DNA from 2 places in the Shewanella spartinae genome. Region 1 is predicted to be linked to the other one. Evidence: predicted binding sites of a transcription regulator. Region 1 holds the regulator's gene; the other holds the start of a gene.

Region 1 (13,938 bases):
TAGCGATCGGTGTCGATGACCGCCAGACCAAATGGCTCGCCGTCTATGGCTTAGATGGCGAAAGCAGCCAGTATCGGCTGCTGCATAAGATGCCGCTGCCTGGCGAGCTCTATCGATACGATGTGAGTGGTAAGCCAAAGCAGGCCAATTCACAGCAGGGCAAGCCACAGCAGGCCGATTCACTTCAGTCTGTCTACTTCATGTCGCGCGCTCATCTCTCTGTGTTGACGGTCAGCGACCAAGGGCTGGCGCTTCGCGAGCTGCTTGATGTGGCGCCGCTGGTGGTGAAGCCGCGCATTGAGTTTATTGCCCGCGGCGAGTTTGTGCGGGATCTCAACGGCGATGGCCGTGACGACTTTATCGTGGGCCAGTTTGAGCAGACACAGCTCTTCCTCAGTCAGGAGGATGGCTGGCAGGCCCAGACCCTGGCGATCCAGCCCAAGGTGCTGCTCTATCGCGATGGTGCACGCTACAGCGAGACCAAGCTCTATGTTGCCGATATGAATTTCGATGGTCGCGACGACATCATCAAGGTGGGCGAGGGGGAGCTTGAGATCTATGCCCAACATCAGGATGGCAAGTTCGAGAGCTACCCCAGATTCCAGCCCGTGAGTCAGGCGATCAGCGGCCTGGATTGGTGGGACAGACGCGATGCCTATGGCGAGGCGCTGGATCAGAGCGATCTCGTCTATCGTAAGGTCGAGGCGCTGCAGGATATCGATGGCGACGGCCTTGTGGACATGGTGGTGCGCTACACCAAGAGCTCTGGGGTGCTGGATAGGGTCAACGATTATGAGATCTATCTGGGGGTGAAGGGCGACAAGGGAGTGAGCTTTGGCAAGCAGCCCCAGAGCGTGATCCGCGGCGATGGCACCCTGACGGGCTTCGAGCTGGTGGATATCGACCTAGATGGTCGCAGCGAGGTGCTGGTCTCTGGGTTCGATATTGGCCTGTCGCAGATCATCGGCGCCCTGGTGTCGGGCAGTATCGATCAGGACGTGCACCTGTTTACCATGGACGATAAGCGGCGTTTCGCCGCCAAACCGAACATGAGCAAGTCGGTGGAGCTGAGTTTCAGCCTGACCTCGGGCCAGAGCGGTGCGCCCGTGGTAAAGCTGGCGGATATCGATGGCGACAAGCGTCAGGATCTGCTGCTCTCCGACGGCGACACAGAGCTGGATCTGTTTCTGGGGAGTGCCAAGGGCAAGCCCTTCGATCGTAAGGAAAGCCTCAAGCTCACCCTGCCTATCGATGGCGACATGCTCAGCAGCGAAGATCTTAATCTAGACGGTAAGGCGGATCTGCTTATCAAGTATGGCAGGCAGGATAAGGCCGAGCTGCAGAGCCAGTTTTTGGTGATCATGACCCAATAGCCCTTGGCTGCTTTGTCAGTTGTGTCAGTTTTGCCCGTTGTGTCGGTCGCGGCAAGGTGGCTCGGACCTGGTGATACACTTTGTCGCAATTAAGCTGGGCTCGATTGGCCGGTAATAACCCGCTCTGCTTCAGTGAGTTAGCTCTCACTAACACAAATACCTCTCGAGGGGGCTAATTGGCTTAAGTTTTGTTTAATTTTTCATCGCTACCCTGAGGTCGAAGGTGACTCCTGGTCACCCAGAGACTAAGTGTAAGGGTTGTGTATGATAGGTTTTGGCAGCGCCAGCAGTTCTGCAGGAGCAGATGTCGCAGTAAATATCATCACCTACCTGGGAGCCGGATGCTTGTTGGTGGTGGTCATAGGGTTTGCAATTGCCCTGTTTCAGGAGTGGCAGATGGTGCGCCGCTTCGATGCCGAGAAGCAGAGGCAAAAATTCTTCGATAGCCTCTCCAATATCACGCCGCGTTCTCGTTAGCGGCTTACTATCCTAGCGTCGTTTCGCCGCGCTATTGATTCGCCGGTGGCCGAGCTTAACAATTTTGTTGAGCTAGAAAGCCTAGTTGAGTGATAACCTGGCCTGTTCGGCGACCAGTGTCATGATTTCCCTATTCAGGCTGAGCTGCTGGCTCTGGCCTATCTCTTCCCGACCTAGCGCATTTAGACGCGCATCTATCGCGCCCCGCTGTGGATGACCGCCCAGAGGGTGCGGGTAAGGCGCTTCTTCATGGCTTGGTTCCCCGTCAAATTGAGGTTGCCAAAAGGCGTCAGTGTCATTGGTGTGCCATTGTGTCTTGAGTGAATACAAGGGAAAGCCTCCTAGTGCGTGACCGCGCTAGGATAAGCGAAACTTATGCCAATTAGATGACAGGCGGAAAACTGGGTCTTGAGTGAGTGATTACTCGGCTCAGCACCTATCTTGCACCATCAGGAGGCATGGGTTGATGCAGGAAAGTGCAATCTGGCGATGCACCCCTTGTCGCAATTGCTGAGGCTAAAACGCCATTGATAACGCTGACACAGGGCCTCGACTATCTCCAGCCCTAAGCCATGGCCCTGAGGGCGAGTGTCGCTGCTGCTCATGCCGCGGCCCTGATCTTTCACTGAGATCCCCTCGTCGTCGATGCTAATGGCGATACAGCCGCTGTCGCTGGCGTTGATGGCGTTATTGAGCAAGTTGATCAGTAACATGCGCAGCACCGCCTCGCTGGGGGCAATCTGCGGCGTGGCATCTAGGGTGAGGCTCAGTTGGATCTGTTTCTGGCTCGCCAGCGGCTCGACCTCGGCAAGGATCTGCTTTAGCTCTTTCTCTTGTAGCGGCCTGAGGTCGGGTGAACTCAGTCCCTTCTCCTGTTTCACCAGGCTTAGCAGCGCGTCTATGATGTGCTGCATATTGCTGGCGGCCTTGGCGATACGGGCCCGTTGTCGCTGCATAAACTCAGGTTTGCCCTCCTGCTCCAGCAGACGGCTGGCGCCTTGAATAATGGTCAATGGAGTTCTCAGCTCATGGCTGGCGTAGCGGGAGAAGGCCTGTTCCCGGCGGATCAGCTGGGCGATCTGCTGCTGATAATGGTTGAGGCTGGCGGTGAGGGCATGAAACTCCTGGGTGGCATCTTTGGAGACTCTAAAGCTCTGGTCGCCCTCCGAATCCTCGAGCTGCTCGCTGATGGCGCGAATGGGCGCGATCAGCCTGCGGGTGAGCAGTGTGATGGCAAAGCCGAACAGGGCAAACAGCATCAGGGTGACGGCCAGGATCACCAGGCTGATGTTATTCCACTCGTTGCGGCTCAGCTCTACCTGCTCGGCATTCATCACCAGAATCAGGGGATGTGTCGCCTCGCCCTCGCCATATTGGCCGCGAAAGATGAAGATATCTTCCTTGAAGGTGTCGTGCAGCTCATCGAGAAAACCGACGGGCAGATCGATAATGCCCTGATATTCATCGGGTAAGCTGGCGGCATCGTTATAGGCCACGATAGTGGTGCTCAACACCAGCGGCGACTCGGCGCCCTGTTCGAATGCCGCCATAGCGCTAGGCGCTATCTGCTCCAGACTGCGGCGGTTGAGCTCATCTTCGACCCAGTAGAGGATAAATATACTGAGCAGGTAGAGGATGGCGGCCACCAAGAGGGCGATCCCCCCGAAGTAGAAACTTAGCTTGCGAGTCAGACTCTTGGCGGTTTTTTGCACCTGTTGGGCCTCTATTGGTTCACGTCTAACCGGAAGCCTATCTTAGGCACGGTGAGTATGATGGGGGTGTCGAAGGGTTTATCCACCTGATTTCTCAGTTGGTACATGTGACTGCGCAAGATGTCGCTGTTGGGCGGTTCTTCCCCCCACAGGTGCTGCACTATCTCCTCACGTTTTACCACGTTAGGCGCGCGGGAGATCAGCAGGTGGAGGATCTGATAGCAGCTTGGGGTCAGCTGTAGCTTCTTGCCATCACGATAGGCGGTGTGCTCGGCGATGTTGAGGGTGAGCGGCCCGCACTGCTGACAGCCCTGGGCGACGCGCCCGAGCTGACGCTTAATCAACGCCAGCAGGCGTACATGTAGCTCATCGAGATCGAAGGGTTTGGTCAGATAGTCGTCGGCGCCACTATGAAAGCCTTGCAGCAGATCTTGTTTGTCGTCCAGCGCCGTCAGCATCAATATGGGCACGCTGGAGCCCTGCTGACGTAGGGCCTTGGCCACGGCGTAGCCGTCCATCTTGGGCAGCATGAGATCCAGCACTATGGCGTCGAAGTGCCCTTCGGTGGCGAGGCGCAGGCCGAGCTCGCCATTGCTGGCATAATCCACCTGAGCTCCTTGGGATTCGAGATAGTCCCCCAGGACACCGGCGACATCGGCATTATCTTCTATGATGAGTATTTGAGTATTTTGCATGACAGTTCTCTGGCCGGATGACTCTACCTATCCTAGCGTGAAAAAGATGTCGATAACATTGAAATTCAAGCGCATCCGATTGAGCTTTGAGATGCGCCTAGGTGTCAATGCAGCAGGAACAGGGTCGCCAGGCCGAGGAAGGCGAACAGGCCGATCACATCAGTGACCGTGGTCAGCACCATGCCACCGGCCAGCGCGGGATCGACATTGAATTTCTTCAGCAGCAGTGGGATACAGGCGCCGGCCAGACCGGCCACCGTCATGTTGATCAGCATGGCGCCGCCGATCAGTCCGCCCAGGGCAATGTCGCCCTTCCACAGCCAGACGGCGGCAAATACCAGCATGGACCAGAGCAGGCCGTTGAGAAAGCCGATGGCCAGTTCCTTACCGATCAGCCAGCGGGAGTTACTCTGGCCTATCTGCCCCAGGGCGATACCGCGGATCACCAGCGCCAGGGTCTGGTTGCCGGCGACGCCACCCATGCTGGGGACTATGGTCATCAAGATGGCGATGGTGGCAAACTGCTCCAGGGTGTTCTCGAACATGTTGCTGACCGAGGCGGCCAGCAGGGCGGCAAACAGGTTGATGGTCAGCCAGAGGGAGCGCCTCAGGGTACTCTTGACCACTGGGCCGAAGGTATCTGTGTCGTCGTCCATCCCCGCCATCCCCATCATGGAGTGTTCGGCGTCCTCACGGATCACGTCGACGATATCATCGATGGTGATACGCCCCAGCAGACGGTTGGTCTCCTCTTCGACCACGGGGGCCGAGACCCAGTCGTGACGCTCGAATAGCTGGGCGACTTCGCCGTCGTCCATACCCACGGGGATCCCTTCGAGATCGTCGTTCATGATCTCCCGCACCGAGGCGTTGGGGTCGCAGGTCAGCAGATCGGTAATGCGCACACCGCCCAGCAGGCTGTCGCGTTTATCCACCACATAGAGGGTGTCGGTGGCATCGGGCAGCTCGCCGCGGATCCTCAGGTAACGCAAGATCACATCTATGGTGACATCGGGGCGCACGGTTACCGTGTCCGTGTTCATGATACTGCCGGCGGTGTCTTCCGGGTAGGAAAGGGCTTGCTCTACCCTGGCCCTGTCTTGCGCCGTCATCGACTGCAACACCTGATTGAAGACGCTGTCGGGTAGGCTACGCAGTATGTAGGCCAGATCGTCCGTGTCCATGCCTTCGGCCGCTTTGGCGACGCGCTCTGGGCTCATCTGAGTGATCAGGGTATCTTTGAGCTCTTCGCCCAGCTCGTCGAGGATCTCCCCCGTGTGCTGCTGATCGATTAGCTGCCAGAGCACCTGACGGGTGCGCGGTGGTGAAGATTCCAGGATAAAGGCGATATCAGAGGCGGCCATGTCGTGCAGCATGCTGCGCACATGGACAAACATGCCGCTGCCTAAGGCTTGAGTGAGCTGATTAAGGCGTTGATCTGTGGTTTCACTATCTAACAATTCGATCGGCATAGCTCCTCCTTTGGCAGTTGATTGAACGGCTTGGGTGGTAGGCTTGTAAGTCTATGATAAGTATAGGACGAAATTAAGCGGGCACCGCAAAGCGAGCCGATTATACGGCCTCATCGAATTTGGCGTCAATAAGGGCGCTGATAGCATCCAGGGCCGCCTGGGCATCTTTGCCTTCGCTGGTGATGGTGATGGTTTTACCCATGCCGGTTTCGAGCATCAGGAGGCCGAGTACACTGGCGGCAGAGGCCTGTTTATCGCCCTGGATCAGGGTGACCTCGGCGTCGAACTTGGCGGCGAGCACCGCCAGCTTGGTCGCCGCTCTGGCGTGCAGGCCCAACTTGTTGCAGATGGTCAGCTCGCGAGCCAACTTAGTCATGCTTTAGCTCTCGGTGGCGCGCCTGAACCTTATGCTTGCCCTTGTTGAACAGCTTGGCGAGCTGGTCGGTCACATAAACAGATCTGTGTTGGCCGCCGGTGCAGCCGATGGCGATGGTGAGGTAGCTGCGGTTATTGCGCTCCAGGTGTGGCAACCAGGTTTCCAGCAGGTTTTCGATCTGCCAGATGAACTTGTTGACCAGTGGCTGCTGACTCAGAAACTGCTGCACTGGCTCATCCAGGCCGGTCAGAGGCCTTAGCTCAGGTTCCCAATGGGGATTGGGCAGGAAGCGCACGTCGAACATGAAGTCGGCTTCGGTCGGCATGCCATATTTAAAGCCGAAGGACTCGAAGTTGATCACTAGCTCCTTGTCGACCGTGCCCAGCAGGATCTCGCGCACCTTGTCGCTCAACTCATAGATGTTGAGGTTAGAGGTGTCGATATAGTGATCCACGAGTTTGGCTATGGGGTCGAGCAACTTGCCCTCGAGCTGAATTGCCTCCTTGAGGGAGACCTTAGAGCGTGACAGCGGGTGTAGTCTGCGGGTCTCGCTATAGCGCTTGAGCAGCACATTGTCGCTTGAGTTCAGGAAGAAACTTAAGATTTCGGTATCTTTGGGGAGCTTGGCCAGCTGTTTTTCCAGCTGGATCTCTTCGCTGGGCATGTTGCGTACATCGACGCTGATGGCCACGAGATCGCTGCGTCCCTTGAGCTGCTCCAGCAGGGATTCCATCATCTGCAAGGGCAGATTGTCGACACAGTAGTAGCCTAGATCTTCTAGGACCCTGAGTGCGACGGATTTTCCCGATCCTGAGCGTCCGGATACCAAAACCAATTTCATTGGGTGATCACCTGATAGAGTTCGGATTCATCTTGGGTCTTTCTTAGCTGCTTCATGATCGCCTTATCATTGAGCTTCTCGGCCATAGCGGCCAGGGTGCTAAGATGTTGCTCGCATTGATCTGCGGGCACCAATAACGCAAAAAGGATATCGACGGGCTGATTGTCAATGGCATCGAATGCGATTGGTTCAGCACATTTCACCAGTACGGCCACGGGTTGATCTATGTTAGTCAGCCGTCCGTGAGGAATCGCGATACCATTGCCTATACCTGTGCTGCCCATTTTCTCTCGAGCCAGAAGGCTTTCAAATATTTCTTGAGAGGAGAGGGTGGGGTACTGGACAGCGGCTAAGTCGCTGATAAGCTCCAGTACCTTTTTCTTACTGCCCGGAGTGGCGCAGGTGGTGCACTCCGGCCGCAGGATGGTACTCAGTTCCATCGTTAATGTTTAGTAAGCTTCTCTTTGTGTTTAATGACCTGACGATCGAGTTTGTCAATCAGGGAGTCTATCGCGGCATACATGTCCGCATGTTCGGATGTTGCGAACACTTCTCCGCCACGGAGATGTAACTTTGCCTCAACCTTCTGTTGCAACTTTTCGACATTTAATACAACGTGCACATTATTGATCTGATCGAAATGACGTTCAAGCTTTGTGAATTTCTCTTCGATGTAGCTTCGTAGAGATTGGGTGATCTCGATATGGTGCCCAGTCAGGTTTATTTGCATAAAGATAGTCCTCCAGTTTCCAGGTTTGTTTTATAAGCTCTTGCGCTGATTCGAGGGCGGTATAAGCATTGCCTCGCGATACTTGGCAATGGTGCGTCTAGCCACCTTAATCCCCTGTTCGGCCAAGAGTTGAGCCATCTTGCTGTCGCTCAATGGCTTTTTCTGGTTTTCCGCAGCAACCAGCTTCTTGATGAAGGCACGTATTGCTGTAGAAGAGCACTCTCCGCCATCGTCGGTACCGACGTGACTGGAGAAGAAGTATTTAAGCTCGAAGATCCCTCTCGGGGTATGCATATATTTTTGCGTGGTCACACGCGAGATGGTGGATTCATGCATCTCCACCGCCTCGGCGATGTCGTTCAGTACCATGGGCTTCATTGCCTCTTCGCCAAATTCGAAGAAGCCTTGCTGGAAGTCGACGATACAGTTGGTCACCTTGAGCAGGGTCTCGTTGCGACTCTCCAGGCTCTTGAGGAACCATTTGGCTTCCTGCAGGTGGCCGCGAATAAACTGGCCATCCGCCTGACTCTTAGTGCTGCGGGCCATGGCGGCATACTGCTGATTGACGTTGATCTTGGGCATGCTGTCTGGGTTAAGCTCGACCACCCAGCGTCCCTTCTTCTTGGTGACGGTCACATCCGGGATCACGTACTCGTCGCGGCTGGCGGTGATGGCGAGGCCGGGACGGGGATTCAGGGTCTGTATCAGGGCGATGGCATCCCTCAGCTCATCTTCCTTGAGCTTGGTCTTGCGCATCAGCAGACGGAAGTCGCGTCCGGCGATGAGATCCAGGTGCTCCTTGATCAGCATACGGGCGTTAGCGATGTGTGGGGTATCGTCGCTGTATTGGGCCAGCTGAATGGTCAGACATTCGCTGAGATCACGGGCGGCCACACCAATAGGGTCGAAGTGTTGTACCCGTTTGAGCACCGCCTCTACCTCGTCGAGTTCGATCTCAGGGTCGCCCATGGCCTCGAGAATATCTTCACAGGTCTGGGTGAGGTAACCGCGTTCGTCGATGGCGTCGATGATGGCGGTGGCGATGGCCAGATCGTTATCGGAAAAAGGGGTCAGGTTCTTCTGCCATTCCAGGTGTTCGTAAAGACCTTCGCTGGTCTCGCCCTGAAAAGGCATGTCGTCGTCGCGCATGGCGCCCGAGCTTGAGTTTGGCGAGGCAGTGTAGACCTCATCCCAGGTGGTATCCACCGGCAGCTCGTCTGGCATTGAGTCTTGAGTCAGGGCGTCTGAGGTCTCGACCCCTGAGTTATCCTGGCTCGAATCCAGCTCTATCTTGTCGTCGTACTTGTTGTCGAAGCTGTCGCCGACGCTATCGTCTTGCAGCTCGATGCTGGCGCTCTCCTGCTCTTCATCCAACTCCAGTAGCGGGTTGGATTCTAATGCTTGCTGGATCTCCTGCTGCAACTCTAATGACGACAACTGCAACAGACGTATGGCCTGTTGTAGCTGGGGCGTCATGGTGAGATGCTGACCCATTTTGAGCTGAAGTGACGCTTTCATCGTACTGCTATTCCCTTGTTTCTAATTATAAAATGAGAAAGCTCTGGCTATATGTGCCGGACAAATATATCGGATAGTGCCTAAGGCCACAATTAACGCGTGGTTTTTCCTCTGTGGCCCCATTATAAGATTAACTATAGCTTGAATTGTTCACCTAAGTACACTGCTCGTACTTGCTGGTTGTCTAAGATTTCGGCGGGTGTGCCCTCGGCGATTAGATTACCATGGCTGACGATATAGGCTTTCTCACAGACGTCTAATGTTTCGCGCACGTTATGGTCGGTGATCAACACCCCCAGGCCGCGATTCTTGAGCTGCTCGATGATCTTCTTGATGTCGATAACCGAGATGGGATCGACCCCGGCGAACGGCTCGTCGAGAAGAATAAACTTAGGGTTGGCGGCAAGCGCCCTGGCGATCTCCACCCGGCGACGTTCACCGCCCGAGAGCGCCATGCCGTGGCTGTCACGGATATGGGTGATGTGAAACTCTTCCAGCAGGTGTTCCAGCTCCTCTTCGCGGCCATCGTTATTAAGATCGCTGCGGGTCTGGAGCACGGCCATGATGTTGTCCCGCACCGAGAGCTTACGGAAGATACTGGCTTCCTGGGGCAGGTAGCCTATGCCTTTGCGGGCGCGCAGGTGCATGGGGTCTAGCGTCAGGTCGTCATCGTCGATGAAGATGCGGCCCTTGTCGCTCTGTACCAGGCCGACGACCATGTAAAAGGTGGTGGTCTTGCCGGCGCCGTTTGGCCCCAGCAGGCCGACGATCTGCCCGGTCTTTACCGTGAGGCTCACGTCTTGGACAACGGCACGACTCTTATAGCTCTTGGCGAGGTTCTCCGCCTTCAAGATCAGGTCTGTCATTGTTTTTCCTGTTCTGGTTTCTTCTCGGGCTTCTGCTCTGGCTGGATCTGTTCCTGATAGTTCTCAGGCTGAATGATGGTGATCACTCTGTCTTTGCCTGTGCTCTCGGCGATCAGCTGTTGCTGCTCTATGTTGTAGCGGATCTGTGAGCCCGTGACCTGGCTGCCTTCCTGTTCCAGGGTGGCGTCGCCGATCAGTGTCAGGGTGCGGCTGGAAAGCTCGTAACGTATCTCCTTGGCGCTGGCCGAGGCTGGACGGCCATCTTCCATCACCTGAGAGTAGGTGGCCGGATTACCGGTGGCGATCAGTATTTTGCCGCTGTTCTTCTCTTTGCTGAAGGCGCGTAGTTCACTGGCCAATATCTTGATTGAGCCTTGGGTGACCTCGACCGGACCGTGGAAGATGATCTGGTTGTTCTTAATGTCGGCTTCCTGGCTGGCGGCAGAGATCTTAACCTCTTGCAGCAGGTCGTTCACCTTGGCATAGGCGCCAACACTGACCAGGGGCAGCAGGCCCGCAAGAATAAGGCTATTTAGTTTCATATGTTCCTTCTACCTGACTCGTCAGTTTGATATTTTGGGCGTTGAGATCGGCATATAAGCCTTCCCCCGTGATGAGGAAATCACGCCCTGTGATCCGAATGCTTCTGTCGGATGTCATAATCATAGTATTGAGATCCAGCTCCAGATAGGTGGTCTCTATGGTCTGAATCGGTTCCTCTGGGCTAATGGCATCAATGATAACATTATTTTCCAGGGTGACCCGTCCGCTATTTTTGTCCAATGTGCCCTTGGTGGATCTCAGGCGCCACTGGGCATCGCCGTTGTCGGGGTAGACCAGATAGATGGGCTGGGTAAAGTAGGTCTGGTTGCGTTCGGCGTAGTGTTCCATGTGACTGGCCGATACCCGGCTGTTGATACCACCCTCATCATTGTATTGCACGCTCTTGAGATCCCGGACTATGTAGTCGGGACGATCGACATTATCCAGGGCCAGCTCTTCGCTGCCCTTTTTCGACTGAACCTGCCAATAGAGGATCAGTGCGGTGCCGAAGAAGGCGATGATCGCCAGCGTGACTCTGTTCATATGCTCATTCCGTGGGCCGAGGCAAACTTATCCTGGCTGAGCAGGATGAGATCCGTTAGTTCACGCAACGCGCCGTGGCCGCCCTTGATATGGGTAACCATGTCGGCGTGTTGGCGCACATAGGGATGACCGTCGGCCACGCAGACAGACAGGCCCACCTGCTCCATCACGGGCAGATCCACCATGTCATCGCCGATATAGGCAACTTCCTCAGGCGCCACCTTATAGAGGTTAAGCAGCTCCTGATAAGGCTCGAGTTTGTTGTCGACGCCCTGGTAGATGTGGGTGATACCCAGGGCCGTCATGCGATCTTCCACTATCTGCGACTTACGCCCCGTGATGATGGCCACCGGGATGTCGCTGGTCAGCAGCGAGCGCACGCCATAGCCGTCGCGGGTATGGAAGGTCTTGAGTTCGTCGCCCGAGTTGCTCATATAGACCAGACCGTCGGAGAAGACGCCGTCGACGTCGCAGATTAACAGTTTGATCTGTTTGGCTTTCTGCCAGACTGCGTCGGTTATCGGGCCATAGAAACCTTGATGTGCCATGTTAGATCACCCCCGCCTTGACCATGTCCAGCATATTGAGTGCGCCAATCGGCTTCTGCTGCTCGTCGGTGACGATCAGGCCGTTGATCTCTTTCTCGTCCATCACCTTGAGGGCCTGGGCGGCTAAGATGCCTTCGCTGACGGTGACGCAGCCATGGGTCATCACCTCTGAGATGGAGGTCTTACGTAGGTTGATCTCGGCGTCGATCACCCGGCGCAGGTCGCCGTCGGTGAAGATACCGACCAGCAGGCCCTGGCTGTTGACTACGCCAGTCATGCCGAGCCCCTTCTTGGAGATCTCATACAGGGCCTCTGTGATACAGATATCTTCTGCCACCAGAGGCAAGTCGTCACCCTTGTGCATCACGTCGCTCACCTTGAGCAGCAGCTTGCGTCCCAGGCTACCACCTGGGTGGGAGAGGGCAAAATCATCTTTAGTGAAGCCTCTGGCCTGCAGCAGGGCCACTGCCAGGGCGTCGCCCATGACGAGCGTCGCCGTGGTGCTCGAGGTGGGTGCCAGTCCGAGCGGGCAGGCTTCTTCCGGTACCTCGATACACAGATGAACGACCGAATGCTTGGCCATGTTGGACTCAGGCTTGCCCGTCACCGCGATGACCGGCAGCCCCATGCGCTTGATCACAGGCATCAGGGTTAAAATTTCGCTGGCCTCGCCCGAGTTGGAGATGGCGAGCACGATATCGTTCTCGCTCAGTACGCCCAGGTCGCCATGGCTGGCCTCGCCGGGGTGGACGAAGAAGGCTGGGGTGCCTGTGCTGGCTAGGGTGGCCGAGATCTTGTTACCTATGTGGCCGGACTTGCCCATGCCCATCACGATCACCTTGCCGGTGCAGGCGAGGATCAGTTGGCAGGCCTTGGCAAATTCACTCGAGTCGACATATTGATACAGGTTGTCCAGCGCGTTGCGCTCGGTATCGATAACCTTGCGTCCCCATTGACGTAATTGATCTGCATCTACCATCTTGTTCTCTCTATTTTGTCGGCCTAAACGTTATTAGGATAGGAAAAGCGTGACTTGGTACGCGATAAAAGTCGCTAATAACACACCGCCATGCCAGGGGCGTAGTTGGCGGGCCTTGCCGGTTAATAAAATCAGTATGGCCAGGGCAACGCTGGTTGCCATCACCATGTAAAAGTCGCGACTGCTGGCGGCGGCATCTACCGCGCCTGGGGCGATAAGGGCAGGCAGCGCCAAAACCGCAAGAATGTTAAACAGGTTAGAGCCGACCACGTTACCTATGGCAAGGTCGTCCTCTTTCTTCAGCACGCCGGCCACACAGGCCGCCAGTTCAGGCAGGCTGGTACCGACGGCGATAATGGTCAGGCCTATGACTAAGTCTGACATATGGAAGGCCTTGGCGATACCCACGGCGCCCTGCACCATCCAGTCGGCAGACAGGGGCAGCAGCACTAGGCCTATCACCAGCCAGAGGATCGCCTTAGGCGTAGGCACATCTTTAGGCACCTCGCTCTCGGCCTCGTCGATCAGGGGATCTTTCTCCTTGTTGACGATCGCATGCCAGATCAGATACCCCATGAGGGCGAAGAAGAGTGCCATCAGCACCAAGCCCTCGACGCGGGTCAGCTGACCATCGTGAAGGAAATAGCCCGCCAGCGCCGTAGCGCCTAGCATCATAGGGATTTCCCGCTTGAGTGTCTGTGAGCTTACCGAGATTGCGCCTAACAGGGCGGTGATCCCCAGGATCAGCGTGATGTTGGCGACGTTGGAGCCCAGCACATTCCCTATGGCGGTGTCTGTCATGCCGTCGATGGAGGCGGTGGCTGCCACAAACATTTCCGGGGCCGAGCTGCCCATGGCGACTATGGTGAGGCCAATTAACATGGGCGGCAGGCCGAGATTACGGGCGAATGCCGCGGCGCCGAAGACAAATTTGTCGGCACTCCAGACAAGGGCACCCAAACCAGCAATCAGTAAGAAAATATTAAATAGCATTGAAAATCTTTTTGTTTAAGAGTCTGCCGCGCATTTTCGCTGGAATTGAACAAAATTGAAAGTATTGCGCAAAGATAGTGTCGATTCAGTTGTGCACAATCCGTCAATTTCGTACAATTTGTCTCTTTTCCTGCCGCCTAACCATGGAACGCATTAGGTCCCGTTATGAGTCATCAATCGTTAAGTCATGACAGCCAAGCCAAGGGTGAGACTAAGCCGATGGAACAAGCGCCGATGGAACACGTGCAGCCATTGGTGGAGATCAGCCATCT
Region 2 (5,520 bases), 1.9 Mb from region 1:
CCATCAAGATGGTGGAGCGTCATATCGTGATGCCTTCACAGGCGACCGCCTACAAGATAGGCATGCTCAAGATTGTCGATATTCGCGAGAAGGCCAAGGCGATCATGGGCGATAAGTTCGATATTCGCGAGTTCCACACTCTGGTACTCAAGAACGGACCGCTGCCGCTGGATGTGCTGGAGGCTAAGGTGATGAACTGGGCTCATAAGGCCTAACTCATCACTAGAGCCAGTATTTAAGACATAGTTAGCCATAAGAAAGGCCGCTCTCAACCAGAGCGGCCTTTTTAGTTTTATCGGCTAATCCTGTTCTCAATCAAGGCTAACGCCTCTTAGCTGAAGATTAAGGCTTACTCGCTAAAGCCCTTAGGGGTCACCTTGATAAGCTTAGTCACCTTGTTGGTGGGCGCCTCGGCCATCGCCTGCTGATCGCCATGGGTGAGATAGCTCAGCGACACACTCGAGGTCAGATCAAACGGCTCCTCGGTCTGCAGGGCGCTTATCTCGACTCTGTCTCCGATAAAGTAGCTGTCTAACTGCTTAATATCACCAAGCTTGTGATTGATGCTAAACAGCCCCAGATAGGCGAACACGCCGCTGCCCTGATTGGAGACGAAGAAAGGCGCCACAAACAGCATCTCGTCGCTGTTTGTATCCGACACGCGCTCTTCATCCCCATCGGCGACATGGTTTAGGGTCACTATCTTCATATAGTCCAGATGCACACTGCCCCGCTCTGGGCCATCTTGGTAATCGCCGCTGGCAAAGCGTCTGTCGCCGCTCAGGCTGATACTGGTGAGTCTCGCCTCAGCCTGAGACTCGGGCAGCTTGATAGACCAAGCCTTATGGGTCTTGATGCTAAAGAGGGTAAGCATCACCTTATCAACATCCTCATCTAAGGGGATGACACTACCATCCTCCTTAACCACATAGAGATCGTCATTTGTAAAATTAAAACGATAGACACCCGCCAGCACCACTAGAACCAGCAAACCCACAATCAACAATAAGATCTTACGCGCCATAGACTTCCCTTTATCTCGCTTCACACTCATCGCGCCATGCCCTTTATGCAATGGCCTTTAAACGATGCCCTTTATGCAATGCGTCGTACACGAAACGAGCTGAAATAAACAATATCAGCACGATACCCTGAGTAGTACTCAGATACCATGCACAGCGCATTAAACTATCTTTATTTTTCAGTCATAAGAAACTAAAAGATGAAGATGCTTGGTCAAAGCCAGAGCGCAATGACTTAAGGAGGAAGCTACAGGAAAAGATTGGGCTGAGATCTGGACGCTCAATAAACCGAGGCCCTAAAAGAAAAATACCCCAGCAATCTTTGCTGGGGTAAACCAAAACTAGGATGATGGTTTTAAGGCTAGCATTGTTTTAGTTCTTAAACCGCTGCCAGCATTGATTCAAGATTGCAGTAACGCCGACCTGTGTAACCAAACGAGAGAGGGGTCATTCTCTGGCTCGGCTAACTGATTCAGGTCATCCCGATATCAACTGCCACCATTGTATTAAATTAAGAACAGACTGCAACGTGAATTCCTCTCAAGCTTTAGCTTGAGCTAAATAAGCCATCGCAAAATAGAGAGGTAATACCAGTGCAACTATATGATTATAAAAAGATAACCCCCGACATCAAAAATACCGGGGGTTATCGTCTTGTTACCAGAACAATGTTTTTAAGTTATTGATAACTGAAAATCGTAAAGACCTTAACAGCAACATGGATAAAATGCTGTTTTTTCAGCCACATCCTGCTATTTACGCTGGGCATACAGGGCGGCGTATGGCTCATCCCAATATGGTGGTGAACCGATATGATCCTTAATGAAGTCGATAAAGGCGCTCACCTTAGGTGCCAGGTGCTTACGTCTTGGGTAAACGGCCTGCAATGGCAGATGGTGAGTCAACTGCCATTCTGGCAATAAGGGAACCAGGGTGCCCTTCTCTATCTCATTCTCAAGCAGGTAACTGGCAAGATACACCACACCCAGGCCGCTCACCGCGGCAGACTTAAGCGCAGGCGCATTGTCGACCCTGAAGTTACCCGATACGCCAATCTCACAGTAGTCATCACCCTTCTTAAACTGCCACACGCTGTGCTCATGCCACTCGCCGTGATACACGAGGCAGTTATGGTCCACCAGCTGCTCTGGACGCTCAGGGTAACCGTGCTTGGCCACATACTCGGGAGATGCCGCCAGTAGAAACTGACACTTCATCAGGGGCCTGGCCACCATGCCAAGCGGCAGCTGCTCAGACATGGTCAACAGGAGATCTAAGCCCTCACTAACCACGTCAACCTTATGGTCCAACAGGCTAACCTGTAGCTCCAGCTCAGGGTGTCTGGCCATAAAATCAGGCAAGGCAGGAATGATGTGCATGGTACCGAAGGATTGGGAGATCCCCACCTTGAGTACGCCGCGTGTGGCGTCGTTGAGATTGTGTACGCTGGCGACCGCCTGATCGGCATCGCGAAGCAACTCTTCACCCTGGGCATAAAGCAGCTGTCCCGCCTCGGTTAGACTCAAGCTACGAGTGGTACGCTGTATCAGCTGAACACCTAATTTATGCTCAAGGTCGGCAACCTGAGTACTGACCTTTGATTTAGAAATCCCCAATTTTCGCGCGGCAGAGCTAAAGCTCCCGGCGCGAGCAACATGAGTAAAAATTGCAATAGGTTCTAAAAGTTCTAACATTTAAATAGCCTTAAGGTGTTTGCGACCCTATAAATACCAATTATAAATCATAGAGATACCTCCTAAGTGCGAAGTTATCCCCTTGACTATGCAGATTATTTTAAGAGTAGAGTCAGACTGTTAGCCATTTCGTTATCGAAATTTCGCCAGCATTGTTATTATTTTTTACAAGTATACCAAAGATTTGCTCTTTGATTCTAATACCTATTTTCTAGCCACTATACACCCAGTTAGGAGTGGAGGAAAAGTCATAACAATGGCTGGCCCAGAATAAAAAAAGCCCTGCACCCAAGGTAAGTGCAGGGAAATGTGGATCTTGCTATGCCAGAGGAAATCGTTTGCGGGCTATTCCCGCAGGGTTTGTTGCTTAGCGCTCACCAGTGGGTAGTCACGTAGGGCCGGTACTTCGCTGCGCATCTGAGACTCTAGGGCCACCAGCTGCTGGAAGTTGTCACACAGCTTGTCGGCGCGCGCCTCGAGATCTGTGGCCTGCTGTTCAATCTGGGCTTCGATATCGTCGCCCACCTTGTCCATCTTGGCCGAGAAGGCATTCATCTTCTCCTCGAAGCTCTCACCGTCGCCCTTCATCATCTCGCTGCCCAGGGTCATCATCATGCTACCGATAGAGCTCTGCACCAGCTGCTCCATCTCTTGCTCGAACTCTTTGCCGAAGGTGTCTTCGATAGAAGATTCGGTGGCCCCCAGGTAGAACTTGTCGCCATTTTGATAGGCAACCGTATCGATGCGCTTCGACAGGCCGTCCATCATCTCATCAATCTTGGCTCCGGCGGCATCGCCCAGCAGCGGCGTGAGCGCCATGCTCACGGCGGTAGAGGCTATATCGACGGCGTCATGCACCACATCGATCACCTCGGGAAGCTGCTTAGATACTTCACCGGCATATTGATTAACCAGCGCCTGCTGCTTGTCATTGAGCTCAACCTTGTCACCGTTAACATAGAGGCGGCCAAGTTCGATGCGATACACTTCTTTCTTCGCCTCACTGACCACTAACTTGCTAGGTTCGACGGAAACATCATAGTTGAGGCTCACCTCGCACTGCTTGTCATCCCGTCCAAAGGAGATATGGTTGTCCTTATCTTCACCGGCCCAGGCGGCGCTGGTGGTGGCAAGTACGAAAGCTGTCAGTCCAAGAGATGCGGTCAATTTCTTCATATTCTTATTCCTTAAGTCATCGAAAATCACATGATGAGAAGCTTAAGGTGCACCATGTGTCGTTGATGACTAACAATACAGGTATCGTGCCAATTTTGACTAATTAAATATAATCAATGGATTAGCTAGAAATTACGATGTAGACCAAGGCTGTAAGTCGGCGATGAACGAGCAAAAGTAAAGCCTTCAACCAGTTTTTAGTAAATTTCACCATCGATTTGAATACAGCTAAGAGATGAAAAGTAAAATGCAGAGAAAGATAAAGACAGAACGAAGGTTTAAATGGAAGAGCGCGCCTAATCTGGCGCTCTGTTAGAAGATAGAACGGCCCAGGGCTTGGGAGAGCTTCTCGAGTGCGGCTGTGCCCGCTAGAGAGTTACCGTTCTTATCCAGCTCGGGCGACCAGACACAGATGCTCATATCGCCCGGGATCACGGCTATGATGCCGCCGCCCACGCCGCTCTTACCCGGCATGCCGACGCGATAGGCAAACTCACCCGCACCGTCGTACAGACCAGAAGTCGCCAACAGGGCGTTAAGCTTACGTGTCTGTATGGGCGAAACCACCTGCTCTGCCGAGAGGCTCTGGCCTCGATTGGCCAGATAGAGCATGGCTTTGGATAGATCGGCGCAGCTCATCTTCAGCGCGCAGTAGTGAAAGTAGTTTCTCAGCACCCTATCGACGTCGTTATTAAAGTTGCCGAAGGACTTCATCAGGTAAGCGATGGCCGCGTTGCGGGCGCTATGCTCATATTCAGAGGCCGCGACACGCTTATCATAAATCACATGGGGGTTGGCGCTGAGCTTTCTGACCACCTCGAGCATACGATGCTTAGGCGCGCCGAGGCGGCTCTGCAATAGATCGGCTATGATCAGAGCGCCGGCGTTAATGAAGGGGTTTCTCGGTACTCCGCGCTCGAGCTCTATCTGCACCAGGGAGTTAAAGGACTGCCCCGAGGGCTCCTTACCGACGCGAGACCAGATCTCGGCCTCCTCGTACAGGGTCAGGGCGACCGTGAGGCTAAAGACCTTAGAGATACTCTGGATCGAAAAGGGCTCGAGATAGTCTCCAGCCCCTATGGTTTGACCATCGATTGTGGTCACGGCGATCCCAAGCTTGGTAGGATCCACCTCGGCCAGGGCAGGAATATAGTCGGCGACCTTGCCCTTTCCCAGCAGAGGACGCACCTGCTCGATAATAGTCTCGAGCAGGTCCTTCTGTGGCATTAGTTCCACCAGATGTCGTACAGCTCGCTGACCACGACGTCTTTTACCGGCTGACTCTTCCAGAAGTCACTCACGGCCTGCCTGTCTTCTTCGGTGCACTTGCCGATAGTTTGAGTGGCGATGATGCCTTCCCACTCTTTATGGCCGCCACCGTGGAAACCCAGCTTTCTCACCTCGATCACCTGGTCGATAAACTGATCGACGATAGCATCGATCTGCTCTTCGCTTACCGAATCATCGAAGGTCCAATTCACATCGAAGCCGAACTCTTGAAACTCATCAATGCGTAATTTTTTACGTAAACGACGACTACGTGTTGCCATGTGTATTCCCTCTTTTTATAGAAATTAAGCTTACTCGGTACGCTCGAACATCAGATCCCAGACGCCATGTCCCAGACG

What was found. Region 1 encodes sigma-54, which starts transcription at its own class of promoters, with help from an activator protein. Its sites were predicted from a motif close to GTTGGCACGNNNNTNGNNT; they were not measured.
Region 2: K0I31_RS05695 (YggN family protein) is a predicted target of sigma-54. The motif match lies at 3,968-3,986, and genes of this name have one in related genera.

Annotation. Positions count from the first base shown of each region.
Region 1 is NZ_CP080418.1:3,955,557-3,969,494, reverse strand. It holds gene K0I31_RS17165 (FG-GAP repeat domain-containing protein) at 1-1,373, shown strand, start outside; gene K0I31_RS17160 (hypothetical protein) at 1,638-1,850, shown strand; gene K0I31_RS17155 (hypothetical protein) at 1,932-2,180, opposite strand; gene K0I31_RS17150 (sensor histidine kinase) at 2,300-3,562, opposite strand; gene K0I31_RS17145 (response regulator transcription factor) at 3,574-4,257, opposite strand; gene mgtE (magnesium transporter) at 4,362-5,729, opposite strand; gene K0I31_RS17135 (HPr family phosphocarrier protein) at 5,830-6,105, opposite strand; gene rapZ (RNase adapter RapZ) at 6,098-6,946, opposite strand; gene ptsN (PTS IIA-like nitrogen regulatory protein PtsN) at 6,943-7,386, opposite strand; gene hpf (ribosome hibernation promoting factor) at 7,389-7,676, opposite strand; gene K0I31_RS17115 (RNA polymerase factor sigma-54) at 7,707-9,194, opposite strand; gene lptB (LPS export ABC transporter ATP-binding protein) at 9,329-10,060, opposite strand; gene lptA (lipopolysaccharide transport periplasmic protein LptA) at 10,057-10,602, opposite strand; gene lptC (LPS export ABC transporter periplasmic protein LptC) at 10,589-11,146, opposite strand; gene kdsC (3-deoxy-manno-octulosonate-8-phosphatase KdsC) at 11,143-11,694, opposite strand; gene K0I31_RS17090 (KpsF/GutQ family sugar-phosphate isomerase) at 11,696-12,673, opposite strand; gene K0I31_RS17085 (calcium/sodium antiporter) at 12,707-13,666, opposite strand; gene K0I31_RS17080 (ATP-binding cassette domain-containing protein) at 13,901-13,938, shown strand, end outside.
Region 2 is NZ_CP080418.1:1,287,250-1,292,769, reverse strand. It holds gene K0I31_RS05710 (DUF885 domain-containing protein) at 1-215, shown strand, start outside; gene K0I31_RS05705 (hypothetical protein) at 350-1,024, opposite strand; gene K0I31_RS05700 (LysR family transcriptional regulator) at 1,775-2,716, opposite strand; gene K0I31_RS05695 (YggN family protein) at 3,062-3,892, opposite strand; gene glsB (glutaminase B) at 4,205-5,119, opposite strand; gene K0I31_RS05685 (YggL family protein) at 5,119-5,442, opposite strand; gene trmB (tRNA (guanosine(46)-N7)-methyltransferase TrmB) at 5,473-5,520, opposite strand, start outside.